DNA from 3 places in the Vibrio sp. 1288 genome. Region 1 is predicted to be linked to each of the others. Evidence: riboswitches for the same ligand, from Rfam matches in the RefSeq annotation. Region 1 holds a riboswitch; each other region holds the start of a gene.

Region 1 (3,278 bases):
GCGTGCGCTACTGGAATGGCAAAGCCAACACTGAGCAATGTGGAAAGAAACGCTTGGTAGAAACTGAACTTGGTGACATGTTGATAGTACGGGTCGCCCCATACCACAGACACATCAAGTGAAGGGGCTTGAACAATCAAAGCACCTAGGGCAGAAATAACAAAGGTCGCGATGATCATCGCGACCCCTAAACCTATTTTTGGAACAGAATTCAAAGGTAAAACCTATCTCATTCAGATGAGGATGGAAACGTCAGCTAAAACGTCAATGCGCTTTGCCATTCGCGAATCCAAGACTTACGCATTTTTGCCACTTCATCAGCACTAAAGCTCAACGACTTGCTTGGAACACTCAAAGTTTCAAAACCATTAGGTAACTCAACGTCAGTGACTGGGTACATCCAGTTACCCGTTGGCATCGCCGATTGGAACTCATCACTTAAAATGAAACTCATAAATTGATCAGCAAGTTCTGAGTTTTTTGCCCCTTTCACTTTGGCGGCTACTTCAACTTGCATGTAGTGGCCTTCAGCAAAATTCGCCGTAGCAAACTTCGAATCGTTTTCCGCAATTAAGTGGTACGCAGGTGAAGTGGTGTAAGAAAGCACTAAATCGGACTCACCATTGAGGAACATAGAATACGCCTCAGACCAACCTTTCGTGACCGTTACGGTTTTGCTCGCTAGCTTCTGCCACGCTTGCGTCACATCGTCGCCATAAATAGATTTCATCCATAGCATTAAGCCTTGGCCCGGCGTTGAAGTCCGCGGATCTTGGTAAATCACTTTCAGATCGTCGCGCGTTTCCACCAGCTCTTTCATGCTTTTCGGCGGATTAGCCAGTTTCTCTTTGTTGTACACAAACGCGAAGTAGCCGTAATCGTACGGTACAAACGTCGTGTCACTCCAACCGTTTGGTAACACTGTATTGGACGTATCCACATTGTGCTCGGCAAGCAGACCGGTTTTCTTCGCTTCTGCCATCAGATTGTTATCCAAACCTAATACGATGTCCGCTTTGCTATTACCGCCTTCAAGACGAAGACGATTCAGAATCGACACACCATCGTCCAACGCTACGAAGTTAACGTCACAGCCACATTTTGCTTCAAAAGCTTGCTCGATTTTAGGACCCGGCCCCCAATCTGCGGCAAAAGAGTCGTAGGTATAGATGGTTAATGTGTTTTCAGCGGCAAACGCTGAAGTAGAGGTGATTGCAGCTAGGGCAATCAGATTTAGAGTGGGTTTCACTGCTCGCTCTCCATGAGTATTTCAGAGAAATAAGTTGAGCGGCACAGGGTTTGAGGCGGCTATTAAGGACTTCCAATATCCAGACTCAATTCCTACGCCAGCATTATCTGGTTCAGGTAATACGGGTCCCTAGTTAAACACTTAGGTCTCAGCGCCCCAATGCATTGATTGACTCAATGCTAAATGGGTTTGCTCCCCGATGAGTTGGATGGATTGTAAAGGTATTTGAGTGGTTACACAATCAGCTCACGAGCGCTGGTCATAACCCCAACGAGGCACCAAACCTTGCTCAATACCTAAGTGGTCAAGAATTCTCGCCACCATAAAATCCACTAAGTCTTCAATACTCTTTGGCTGATGATAGAAGCCTGGAGCTGCTGGCATGATGGTGACGCCCATTTGCGACAGTTTGTGCATGTTCTCCAGATGTAGCGTTGAAAATGGTGTTTCGCGAACCACGAGCAACAACTGCCCGCGCTCTTTCATTACTACATCAGCGGCCCGTTCGATCAAGTTGTCCGACATACCGTGTGCTATGGCTGCAACGCTTCCCGCAGAGCATGGGCAAACCACCATTTGCTTGGGTGCAGCAGAACCAGAGGCAACCGGCGAGAACCAATCGTCTTTACCGCAAACGGTGATGTTATTTCGATTGCAGTTCAGGTGCTCTACCAATGCTTGCTGCGCCGCTTCTGGGCCACTTGGTAGCTTAAGATTATGCTCGGTTGCCATCACAACACGAGCTGCCGAAGAAATCAGAACGTAGACATGATAATCCGCCGCAACCAAGCATTCTAAAAGACGAAGGCCGTAGGGAGCACCAGAAGCACCCGTTAATGCCAACGTGATGGCTTTTTTATGAGAGGGTTGTGTTTTGTTTTGCATATCAATCAGGCTTTTTGTTTTAACTGCTCAAGAAGTTTTCCGTGAATACCACCAAAGCCACCGTTGCTCATGACTAGAATTTGGTCACCTGGTCGCGCACGTTCGACGATCTTGGCTACAAAGTTATCTATATCCGCATCGACAAACGCTGGCTGTGTGCATTGGTCGGCAATGTCTTGCACAGACCACTCGATATTATCTGGCTGGAACAAGAAGACTTCATCTGCACTGTGTAGTGACTCTGCAAGTGTGTTTTTGTGTACGCCACGCTTCATGGTGGCAGAACGCGGCTCTAACACAGCTAGGATGCGTTTTTCACCTACCTTGTTACGCAAACCACCGACAGTAAGTTCAATTGCCGTTGGGTGATGCGCAAAATCATCGTAAACCGTCACACCTTGTTCTTCACCTTTCAGCTCTAAACGGCGCTTGGTATTGATGAAACGCCCTAATGCCTGGCAAGCAAGATCCGGAGTGACTCCAACATGTCGTGCAGCAGCGATTGCCATCAGCGCATTATCCACATTGTGGTCACCCACCAAATTCCATTCGACGGTACCAACCTTCTCGCCTTTCAACGCAACGTCAAATTTTGAGCCATCAAGCACTAATTTGTGCGCTTGCCAGTCACCATTCTCACCAGAGAACTGTTTTTCTGTCCAGCAACCACGCTCTAATACATCCGCCAAAGCTTGGTCTTGCTTCGGAGCTAAGATTAAGCCATTGCCGGGAACCGTTCGCACTAAATGATGGAATTGGCGCTTGATCGCCTCTAGATCATCGAAGATATCAGCATGATCGAACTCAAGGTTATTCATGATTAAAGTGCGAGGATGGTAATGCACAAACTTAGAACGCTTATCGAAAAAAGCACTGTCATATTCGTCCGCTTCAACGACAAAAAACATGCTTTCACCCAAACGAGCAGACACTCCGAAGTTACCGAGTACCCCACCGACTAAGAAACCCGGTTGATAACCACAATCTTCAAGTATCCAGGCAAGCATGCTCGACGTGGTCGTTTTCCCATGTGTACCCGATACCGCCAATACCCACCGATCATGCAGCAAAAACTCGTTGAGCCACTGCGGACCAGAGGTGTAGCGCATGTTAGTGTTGAGCACATGCTCGACACAAGGGTTGC
Region 2 (3,278 bases), on a different contig from region 1:
CTCTCTAAATTCTTGCGATTTCTGACGCATCCCTTCAAGAGGATCATCTAGCATTTTAATCGAGATAGCTTGGTCCGCAGCAACTTGCTCAGTGTCTTTCGCGTACTCTCGTACCTCTTGCGAAATCTTCATCGAGCAGAACTTTGGTCCGCACATCGAACAGAAGTGAGCAACTTTGCCGGACTCTTGAGGTAAGGTTTCGTCATGGAAAGCGCGCGCGGTATCTGGGTCGAGTGACAAGTTGAATTGATCTTCCCAGCGGAACTCGAAGCGAGCTTTAGAAAGCGCATTATCACGAACTTGAGCACCTGGGTGCCCTTTCGCTAAATCAGCGGCGTGCGCAGCAAGCTTATAAGTGATCATGCCTACTTTCACATCTTCTTTGTTTGGTAAGCCAAGATGCTCTTTAGGAGTGACGTAGCAAAGCATCGCACAGCCATACCAACCAATCATGGCAGCGCCGATGCCTGAAGTAATATGGTCGTAACCAGGAGCGACGTCTGTCGTCAGTGGGCCAAGCGTGTAGAATGGTGCTTCATGGCAGTGCTCCAACTGCTCTTCCATGTTCTCTTTGATCATATGCATTGGAACATGGCCAGGACCTTCGATAATTACTTGTACGTCGTATCCCCACGCAATCTTGGTTAACTCACCAAGGGTACGAAGCTCTGCAAATTGCGCTTCGTCGTTAGCATCGGCCACCGAGCCAGGACGCAGACCATCACCGAGAGAAAGTGCCACATCATACTTAGCACAGATTTCACAGATCTCTCGGAAGTGGGTATATAAGAAGCTTTCTTGGTGATGCGCTAAACACCATTTCGCGATGATAGAACCACCACGAGAGACGATACCAGTAACGCGTTTTGCAGTCATTGGCACATAACGAAGTAGTAAACCGGCATGGATAGTAAAGTAGTCAACGCCCTGCTCTGCTTGCTCAATCAGGGTATCGCGCATCACTTCCCAGTTAAGGTTTTCAGCAACACCATTCACTTTCTCAAGCGCTTGGTACATTGGCACGGTACCGATCGGAACCGGACTGTTACGTAGAATCCACTCGCGAGTTTCGTGGATGTTACGTCCAGTAGAAAGATCCATTACGGTATCTCCACCCCAACGCGTTGCCCATACTAACTTTTCTACTTCTTCCTCAATCGAAGAAGTGACCGATGAGTTACCGATGTTGGCGTTCACTTTGACCAAAAAGTTACGTCCAATGATCATTGGTTCGGATTCTGGGTGGTTAATATTTGAAGGGATAATAGCGCGACCTTCGGCGACTTCTTTACGCACGAATTCGGCGGTAATATCTTTTGGTAGGTTCGCTCCGAAGCTTTGACCCGGATGCTGTTGATTCAGCACTTCATCGCGATACTTGGCACGCCCCATGTTTTCACGCAGCGCGATATATTCCATTTCTGGGGTAATAATACCTTTGCGAGCATAGTGCAATTGAGTCACACAATGGCCATCTTTGGCACGTCGAATACGTGGTAGATTACCGTAACGAAGATCGTCTAGTGTTTCGTCTTCTAAGCGTTCTTTGGTGTACACCGAGCTTACTTCATCAAGTAGCTCAGTATCGGCGCGCTCTTCAATCCACCCTTCTCTCAGCTTAGGTAAGCCGTTATAGAGGTCTATGGTGTGCTCTGGATCTGTGTATACACCCGACGTATCGTAAACGCGTACTGGCTCATTAGGTTCGAAAATAGGCGCTTCTTTTGTGCCTCCAATAAGGCTATCAGCGAGTGATATTTCACGCATTGGCACACGAATATCTGGACGTGAGCCTTCTACGTAGACTTTGCTTGAATTGGGGTACGGTTGTACCGAGAGTGTATCAATGAACTGTTTTGCTTCCAGTCTCGCTTGTTTGCGACTCGACATAGCATTTTTCCTTGCTTTGTTATACTAGATAAAAAGTAATTGGATAAAAATGCTTGGCGGATAGATGCGACAAGAGGAGTCAAATTAAGGCTAGTTAAAGCTTACGATATTTGCCTGTAACAACATTCGACTTTTGATAGATCAACCAGAAAGAGCTCCGGTGTGAATATCTTCTCTTGTTCCCTTCGCAGATTCTAATCTGATCAGGTTCAACGGATCCCGAATTAACGGTCTCAGCCTTATGGCACTCCGACAAGTGATGTCAGTATATAAAAACGGCTTGGTGAAACCAAGCCGACCTGTTCAATTTTTAACTACTTTGCTAGCTGCGCATCAATAATTGAAAGCCTATCCACGCAGCTGAAATACTTAACACTACATTCAACAATACGTTCAACCCCATCTTAAAGAAAGCGCCCTGCTGCATAAGCAACACATTATCCATCGAGAAGGTGGAAAACGTCGTTAGTGCCCCTAAAAAACCCAAGCCAATCACTTGTCGCCAAGGTTCCGTTGCCAAAAGTTCATTATCGAAAGCTGCTATCAATAAGCCCATCATAAATGAGCCAACAACGTTAACGGTTAACGTACCATATGGAAAACCACGCCCCAATAAAATGACACAAAGTTCAGAAATTAAGTAACGAGAACATGCACCAAATGCACCACCCAATGCAATAAAACCCAAAACGGATAGTTGTCCCATAATTCCCCCAGAAAAGTTAATGGCGACATTGTAATCAAATTTACGGCAATAGTGATTATACAATCTTAGAATTCAGCAAAGTATAGCGCTTAAAACTTATCAAGATTTTAAAAGTTACAGGAGTCACTTTACTTCAATGTAACCCATCAAACCCGTCTTCATGTGTTCAATTACATGACAATGGTACATCCAACGTCCAGGGTTATCTGCAACAAATGCCGCTTTCGCACTGCCGTTTTTTCCAAGCAAGACCGTATCGGTATGAAACGGTTCGTCGAGTTTTTTTCCATCTAACTCAAGAACCGTAAATGTGTGTCCATGAAGGTGAATAGGATGATGATATTGGGTGACGTTCTTTAGGTTGAAGATATAGGTTTTTCCCATCTCCAATGTTGAAAGGGGCGCTGGAATATTATCTTTGCTCATTCCCTCCCAAGCCCGTTTGTTCATCAGCCAGAATTTAGGTATCGCTTTGCCCGATTTATCAGCAGGAGTGATCGCGCCCTCCCACTCAAACACATAATCGATTTGCTCTGCATTTTTCAAATCGAGAGCTGGCACAGGGTTGAGAGGTAATAAAGGCAGTTTCTGGTTGTTCGGCAGGTCAGACTCAACAACGTCAAACTCGCACAAAGGGAATGGGAAGCGTCCTTTCATTTGACGCACATAAACACGTTCTCCA
Region 3 (3,278 bases), on a different contig from region 1:
TTGCAACACATAGAGTTGGTGAGCTAATCGCACCGCTTCTTGTGGGTCGTGGGTAATCAGAACAACCGTCTTATCTTTCAGCAATTCGGCAGACAAGGTTTGCAACTTATGACGAGTAACCGCGTCCAGTGCAGAGAAAGGCTCATCCATCAGAACTAGAGGCTTGTCTTGCATCAGAGTGCGAGCAAGGGCAACACGTTGTCTCATGCCGCCAGAGAGCTGAGCTGGCTTAGCATCCGCGTAATCGGCGAGTCCCACTTGGCTTAGTAAAGTCAGTGCACGTTGTCTATTTTGCTCTGGTGCTTGCACTTGAGAAAATCGAGAACTGAGGCAGACGTTGTCTAACACATTCAACCACGGTAGCAATAAATCCTGCTGAGCCATGTAAGCGATACGGTCATGCAGTGCAGCGCCATCCGTTGTGATGAGTTCGCCATGCCAGTCAACTTGGTCATCCAGTAGGCCAGCTAAGTAACGCAATATTGTGGTTTTCCCGCAGCCACTGCGACCAAGTAACACTGTCCATTGATTAGCAGGAATAGTCATACTCAACCCTGCTAGCGTTGGTGTTTGGCTGTCTTTGTATCGCAGACTAGCATCGGAAAGCTGAATGCCAATCGCGTTAGCGAACATAAGTATGACCCGCAAAAAAGTGGTTCACAGGGCCATGGCCTTTACCTACATCCAATTCATCAGCGTGTGCGATAGCTTGGCTGATGTACTGCTTACCCAGGTGCACCGCTTTGTGTAGGTTGTTGCCTTGGCCAAGATAAGACGCAATGGCGGAAGAAAGTGTACAGCCTGTGCCATGAGTGTTTTTGGTTGGAAATCGCTTGGCGCTAATTAACTCGGCACTGTCTTGCATGATAAGTAGATCGTTGCTGTTTTCATTTTCTTCAAGGTGACCGCCTTTGAGCAGAATAGCTTTGGCGCCAAGCGCACGAAGGTCGGTAATCATATCGTTCATTTCAGATTCTGATTGAGGCATTGGCTTACCCGTCAATGCTGCGCCTTCGGGTAGGTTAGGGGTAATGATGTCTGCGAGCGGAATCAATTCTTCTTTTAAAGTGCTGATTGCCGACTGTTCCAGTAATAGATCGCCGCTGGTGGCCACCATCACAGGGTCAATCACGAGGTGTTTTGGCTGGTATTGTTTAATTTTGTCTGCAACGACTTTGATGATGTTGGAATCTGCCAGCATGCCCACTTTGACTGCAACGATGTTGAGGTCGGTAAATACTGCATCAAGTTGGCTCTCTACATGGTCGAGAGGAATGGGGAAAATCGCAGAAACGCCTTGGGTATTTTGCGAAGTAATCGCCGTGATTACCGAGCAAGCAAAACTGCCGGTTGCGGACATCGCTTTGATGTCGGCTTGAATACCTGCACCGCCACCACTGTCTGAGCCCGCGATGGTCAATACGATAGGGGTAGGCAAGGCTGGCGTGTGATGTGAATGAGGTTGTGATTGCTGCGTCATGGTCGCTCCTACTACAAGACGTATAGGAACTGACTTTGACCGTTGCAGATAGATCGATTTTTCGATCGCTATCGCTTACCTAAGAGGGGCGACGAAAGGCAAAGTGTGCATAGTTCCCTACGTCAGTGCTAACTGAATCAGGTTCAACGGGTCTCGAATTTCGATCTCAGCCAACACTTGTCGTGTGGCCCCCCGACTATTTCGTTCGGATGATAGCAGGACCATTGCGGAAGGGATACGTTTTTTGAGCGTAATTATAATGAGTATTCAATTATGCGAGGTGAGTGATAAAGTAAGCACCTAAATGGTTTGCTGGGTGGAATTTACTAGTGCAACGCTCTGGTGAATGAGCAGAACCTGGAATATTTAATAAATAATCGTGGTCTCGTTAAGCAAGGATTAGCACAAAACAAGGTTAAAAAACTGTTAAAATTTAACGTGTTGCCAATTTAACTTTGTTGAACTTTTTCACAGTTAATTAGGAAGGCTAAGACGATCATCGAGCAAGGAGACTTCATGCTTAATTCTGTAACAGCGAAGTCAGTGATCGATCATGCGCTCTTTTTGGGGGCTGATTTCGCTGAACTATTCGTTGAACATCACCAAACCAACACTGTCCAGATCGCATCTGGTGAAGTGGATAAGGTTAACTCGGGTATCGATTTTGGTATCGGTATTCGTCTTTTTTTCGGTCATAAGGTGCTTTACGGTTACACCAACAGCACAGATGAAGCCGAACTAAAGCGCGTAACCTCGCTGCTTGCTGCAAAAGACAAGCGTGAGCAAATCGCGTCAGCGGGTTCTTTGAATTTGAACCGCTACCCAATCCAACATGGTTGCCGCATGCCGCTAGGTAAGGATGCTAACCTAGATTCAAAAATCGCGTTTCTATTGAAAGTTGACCAAGCCGCACGTGCTGAGAGTGAACATATCAGCCAGTTTATTGGCAGCGTTCTTCAGCGCGAGCAACAAGTGTCTATCTTCAACTCAGAAGGTCTACACGTTGACGATACTCGCCACTACATTCGTGTTGCTGGTAACACTGTCGCGCAAAAAGGTAATGAGCAGTCTTCTGGTATGGAAGGTCCTGGCGCTCTTGCTGGTTGGGAATTCAGTGAACAGCTTGATGCCAAAGAGCTAGGTCAAACTATCGCGCAGCAAGCGTTAGTAAAACTTGGCGCGGATGCTTGTCCATCGGGTGAAATGCCGGTGGTGATTGGTAACGGCTTTGGCGGCGTTATCTTCCATGAAGCATGTGGTCACTTGCTAGAAACCACTTCAGTTGCGAAGAAAGCATCAGTCTTCCACGACAAGATGGGCGAAATGGTTGCTCACACCGCAGTGAATGCAGTCGATGATGGCACCATGACCAACGAATGGGGCTCGATTCACATTGATGATGAAGGTATGAAGACTCAGCGCACTCAACTGATCAAAGACGGTAAGCTAACCAGCTTCATGGTCGATAAAATGGGTGGCATGAAGACAGGTTATGAGCCTACGGGTTCTGGTCGTCGTCAAAACTACAAGTTCGCACCAACCTCGCGCATGCGTAACACCTTTATCGAAGAGGGCGAGCATTCACTTAATGACATGCTTGCAGGCATTGAACGTGGTATCTATGCGAAGAAGATGGGCGGCGGCTCGGTTCAACCGGGTACGGGTGAGTTTAACTTTGCTGTTCGTGAAGCTTATCTCATTGAAAATGGCAAAATCACCAAGCCTCTGAAAACAGCAACGCTGATCAGCACGGGTCCAAAAGTGTTAAAAGAAATCAGCATGGTCGGCAAAGACATGG

The links. A riboswitch is a leader RNA that binds a small molecule or an ion and turns the genes downstream of it on or off. The one in region 1 is predicted to bind thiamine pyrophosphate.
Region 2: it holds a riboswitch for thiamine pyrophosphate, as region 1 does, so the genes downstream of both, thiC (phosphomethylpyrimidine synthase ThiC) here and thiB (thiamine ABC transporter substrate binding subunit) in region 1, are expected to answer to the same signal.
Region 3: it holds a riboswitch for thiamine pyrophosphate, as region 1 does, so the genes downstream of both, thiD (bifunctional hydroxymethylpyrimidine kinase/phosphomethylpyrimidine kinase) here and thiB (thiamine ABC transporter substrate binding subunit) in region 1, are expected to answer to the same signal.

Annotation. Positions count from the first base shown of each region.
Region 1 is NZ_JAWPOX010000001.1:244,904-248,181, forward strand. It holds gene thiP (thiamine/thiamine pyrophosphate ABC transporter permease ThiP) at 1-215, opposite strand, end outside; gene thiB (thiamine ABC transporter substrate binding subunit) at 257-1,249, opposite strand; TPP riboswitch at 1,322-1,458, opposite strand; gene R8O11_RS01045 (flavin prenyltransferase UbiX) at 1,496-2,134, opposite strand; gene mpl (UDP-N-acetylmuramate:L-alanyl-gamma-D-glutamyl-meso-diaminopimelate ligase) at 2,140-3,278, opposite strand, start outside.
Region 2 is NZ_JAWPOX010000042.1:1,277-4,554, reverse strand. It holds gene thiC (phosphomethylpyrimidine synthase ThiC) at 1-1,890, opposite strand, end outside; TPP riboswitch at 2,054-2,152, opposite strand; gene crcB (fluoride efflux transporter CrcB) at 2,213-2,596, opposite strand; gene R8O11_RS21675 (multicopper oxidase family protein) at 2,720-3,278, opposite strand, start outside.
Region 3 is NZ_JAWPOX010000003.1:268,173-271,450, forward strand. It holds gene R8O11_RS04165 (ABC transporter ATP-binding protein) at 1-633, opposite strand, end outside; gene thiD (bifunctional hydroxymethylpyrimidine kinase/phosphomethylpyrimidine kinase) at 623-1,480, opposite strand; TPP riboswitch at 1,578-1,685, opposite strand; gene R8O11_RS04175 (TldD/PmbA family protein) at 1,997-3,278, shown strand, end outside.